DNA from 2 places in the Shewanella sp. 10N.286.52.A9 genome. Region 1 is predicted to be linked to the other one. Evidence: predicted binding sites of a transcription regulator. Region 1 holds the regulator's gene; the other holds the start of a gene.
What was found. Region 1 encodes MetJ, which represses methionine synthesis genes. Its sites were predicted from a motif close to TAGACGTCTAGACGTCTA; they were not measured.
Positions count from the first base shown of each region.

Region 1 (2,210 bases):
ACGATTGGTCATCGGTAACCTTGACCACAGATATTGATTTAGTCGACCAAACCCGATTTAAAGAGTTTGATCCTGTGCAGTATTGGCGTGTAGGCGGTGAGCTAAAAGCCACTGATTGGCTCTCGTTGAGAATGGGTTATCGACATGACTTAAAAGACAACAGTGTTGATATATATTCATTTGGTACAGGTTTTGCGATTGGGCAAGCATTTAAGTTAGACATGAGTGGTAGCTATGGTGAAGATGACGCCGTAGGGGCAGTATTACAAACCTCTTACCACTTTTGAGTGCTGACTTAGCAGATCGTCAGCGACTTTAATTATGGCGTGATTAACTGATAGATAAAGCTAACGTTGACTTAATTGTTAGCACGATAGCACTCAGACCACACAGCACTAATGTTGCCATTCTGGTTTTTTCTTTGTCGACTTTATTGGTTAGCTTTCCTGCCACTAGGCTACCCAAAAACACCGACGGCAATAACATCAATGAAAGCCAAACATGTTTTAGCTCAACGAGTCCCGCCACAATGAGTATTAACATCGCAATCATAGAACTAAAGACAAAAAATATAGATAAGGCTGCACGAAACTGTGGTGCGTCTTTTCCGGCAAGTAATATTGCTAGAGGTGGGCCACCAATTGCAGCGATATTGCCAAATACTCCTGATAAAACCCCTGCTATAAACAAAGTGATCTTATTTACTGGTGCGGTAATTTTATAGATGCTAAGAATGACTGCAGCAGCCACAATAAAGGCTATCGCTAGCCCTAATACTGCTTGTGGGGCAAAAATTAATAATCCAGCACCAAGAAAACCACCAGGGACTCGACCGAGCAAGGCGTATTGTAAGCCATTAAACTTGAGCGGGGTTCGCTCTCGCAATAACGTTATTAATGCAATGGAAAATCCACATGCAATAACTGGAACAGGAACAAGTTGAGGGTCAATAATGTAAAGCAGTGGACTGGCGACCACAGCTAAGCCAAAACCTATTAGCCCCTGAGTTAGTGCGCCCAGAAATATGATAACCGATGCAAGCATCAAGGTTTGCGGATCGATAAATGCCATTCTGTGCTCGTTGACTTAATTAAGGTCGGTGCAAATTTGGTGCGACAAATTTATGAGAATAGAAATGCAGAATAAAATTGAGCTTACATAAAAGTAAGCTCAATAGCGGTTATTCGTCTAAATCTTCCCACTCGATGCCCATTTTATCCATAAGAGCTTTAGCCTCACTTGGAATGCTATCCGGGCCTTCTTTAGATAAATCTTCATCGTTAGGGAGTGGCTGACCAGTATATGCGTGCAAAAATGCTTCACATAATAGTTCACTGTTAGTGGCATGGCGCAAGTTGTTCACCTGACGACGAGTACGTTCATCAGTTAGTACTTTAAGCACTTTTAACGGAATGGATACCGTAATTTTTTTAACTTGTTCGTTTTTTTTGCCATGTTCGGCATATGGGCTGATATAGTCGCCATTCCATTCAGTCATTAACTCACCTTTATACGATAGATTCGTGGCAGATTTTAACTGCTTATTTATTACAGTCAAATTATTGCTGCTATTCTATAACGAATGCAAATAGATTTCTTTATGTTTAGACGTCTAAACGTCTAATATGTGTTGACGATCTAACTTTGCTTAGGTACATTTAGCCATCTAGACATCTCTACGGTGTGTACTCTATAGTGTGTCAATCTTGAGGAGCTTACAATGAAAAAACATCGCGCAGCTACATTAGCAGTTCGCCAAGGTATCGAATCTGATACTCAGTATGGCGCGGTAGTCCCGCCGATTTACCTTTCAACAAATTATTCATTTGATGGACACACCAACCCAAGGAAATTCGACTATAGCCGCTCAGGTAATCCGACTCGTTGTGTACTAGGGGAGGCAATCGCTAAACTAGAAAATGGTGCGACAGGGATTGTAACTTGTACAGGAATGGCCGCGATTACCTTAGTGACAAGTTTACTTGGGCCTGATGACTTAATCGTGGTACCGCATGACTGTTATGGTGGTAGTTACCGACTGTTCACAAATCTTGCCAACAAAGGCCAATTTAAATTATTGGTTGTTGATCAAACTGACGAGAAAGCACTCACTGAAGCGATAGCACAAAAGCCTAAAATGGTCTGGTTAGAAACACCTTCGAACCCACTTTTGCGGGTTGTGGATATTAAAGCCATCGTTGAAGCAAGCC
Region 1 covers NZ_JBFRJQ010000024.1:15,230-17,439, forward strand. Annotated here, with positions in the region: gene AB4128_RS15505 (conjugal transfer protein TraF) at 1-287, shown strand, start outside; gene AB4128_RS15510 (sulfite exporter TauE/SafE family protein) at 331-1,071, opposite strand; gene metJ (met regulon transcriptional regulator MetJ) at 1,181-1,498, opposite strand; gene metB (cystathionine gamma-synthase) at 1,721-2,210, shown strand, end outside.

Region 2 (2,210 bases), on a different contig from region 1:
GGGCTGTTACCTTTAAGCTCAGGACTGTTACCTTTAAGCTCAGGGCTGTTCGCCACTTGACGTAATTGCTGACACACCTTGTTAAAACCAGATGCGACACGCGTTTCAAATTCACTCATCGACTCTGCATTCGGTGGTGTATGCTGCCAAGGATTGTCCCAGTATTGATTAATCTTATCGCCAAACTGTTCGTATAAAGAATCAAATGACACCCCATCCCAGTCACCAAAATCAATTTCGGCCAACTCAGGCATCAACTGCACCGCAGGTAATGGCGTGTTGACTGACTGATGAGCCTCATCATTCATTTCACTTAAGGCAGTGTTAGCAGTATTTAACTCAGTAAATAACCCATGAGTAAAATGCTGGCAGCGTTGTAAAGGTGAGCTTATCAAGCTTACTTTCGGAAAATGAGGCACAAAATCAATCTGCTTAATACGATTTAGCATCGTAGCCGCACCGAGTTCGCTCAAATTAACATCCGTTTTTCCACGCAATATATTGCCGCCTTCACATTGTCCGTGTCGCAGTAATACTATCTTAGCGTGTGATAATCTAGTCACTCTAGGCTCCCTTTTTATACATTCCTGCACGTTCACCGTTCACAAAACCGTTTATCTGCACCAAGTTCAGCATTATTCATCATACTGGACTGAGTTAGTGCATTCTGACACTTGCTCTTGGAAACAAACTTCACGTATTATGGACGTCTATACGTTTAAATGTCCAAACAAATATTAATGCTGAATACTTTTACGAAGCGAGTTTGACTTAGGCCGCCTTTTATATAGTGCAAAACAAGGTATGCTAATTTCTCAAGTTTCGAATATTCACATAATAAGAAATAGCTAATAGCAACTGCTAGCATAGCAATAAAGGTACTCAAATATGGCGAAGTCGACTTCCTACAGTCAGGTTCTTGAACAACTTACCAATACGCTAAAAGAGCGTATCGTGATCCTCGATGGTGCCATGGGGACAATGATCCAAGACTATAAATTGGAAGAAGAAGATTACCGTGGCGAGCGCTTCAAAGACTGGCATTGCGATGTGAAAGGCAATAATGACATGTTGGTACTAAGCCAGCGCCAAATCATTAAAGACATTCACACTAAATACATGTTAGCGGGCGCTGACATTATTGAAACCAATACCTTTAACGCCACGACCATTGCGATGGCTGATTACGACATGCAAAGCTTGTCGGCTGAAATCAACCTCGAAGGCGCTAGAGTTGCCCGCGACGCCGCTGACGAAGTAGAAGCACAAACAGGCATTAAACGTTATGTTGCAGGTGTTCTAGGGCCAACCAACCGTACTTGTTCGATTAGCCCAGATGTGAATGATCCCAGTTTTCGTAATGTCAGTTTCGATGAGCTTGTTGATGCCTATGTCGAATCCACCACTGCATTAATTGGAGGTGGCGCAGATATCATTATGGTAGAAACCATCTTTGATACTCTCAATGCCAAAGCCGCCCTATTTGCCATTGAAACCGTGTTTGATACTTTAGGCGATCGCCTGCCAGTAATGATATCAGGCACGATTACCGATGCATCAGGCCGGACATTAACCGGACAAACCACTGAAGGTTTTTATAACTCACTGCGCCACATCAAACCGATTTCTATTGGCCTTAACTGTGCATTAGGCCCTAAAGAGTTACGTCCATATGTAGAAGAATTATCTCGCATTGCAGAATGTCATGTCTCAGCGCATCCCAATGCCGGCCTGCCCAATGAATTTGGCGGTTACGATGAAACGCCAGAAGAGATGGCCGAGGTTATTATCGACTGGGCAGCAGAAGGCATGCTGAATATTGTTGGCGGTTGTTGTGGTAGCACACCGGCACATATCAGCGCGATTCGTGATGCCGTTATCACCCACGCACCTCGCACTATCCCTGACATCCCTGTTGCGTGTCGTTTATCTGGGCTTGAACCGTTAACCATCGATGGTGACTCATTATTTGTTAACGTTGGCGAGCGCGCGAACGTCACAGGCTCTGCTAAATTCTTACGTTTAATTAAAGAAGAAAAGTTTGAAGAAGCCTTAGATGTGGTACGCGAGCAAGTTGAAAACGGCGCGCAAATCATCGACGTCAACATGGATGAAGGCATGCTTGATGGCGCAGAGTCGATGAAAAAGTTCTTAAACTTAATCGCCTCAGAGCCAGACATTTCTCGTGTGCCTATTATGATTGACTCATC
Region 2 covers NZ_JBFRJQ010000011.1:191,636-193,845, forward strand. Annotated here, with positions in the region: gene AB4128_RS10550 (histidine phosphatase family protein) at 1-563, opposite strand, end outside; gene metH (methionine synthase) at 889-2,210, shown strand, end outside.
Region 2: metH (methionine synthase) is a predicted target of MetJ. The motif match lies at 704-721, and genes of this name have one in related genera.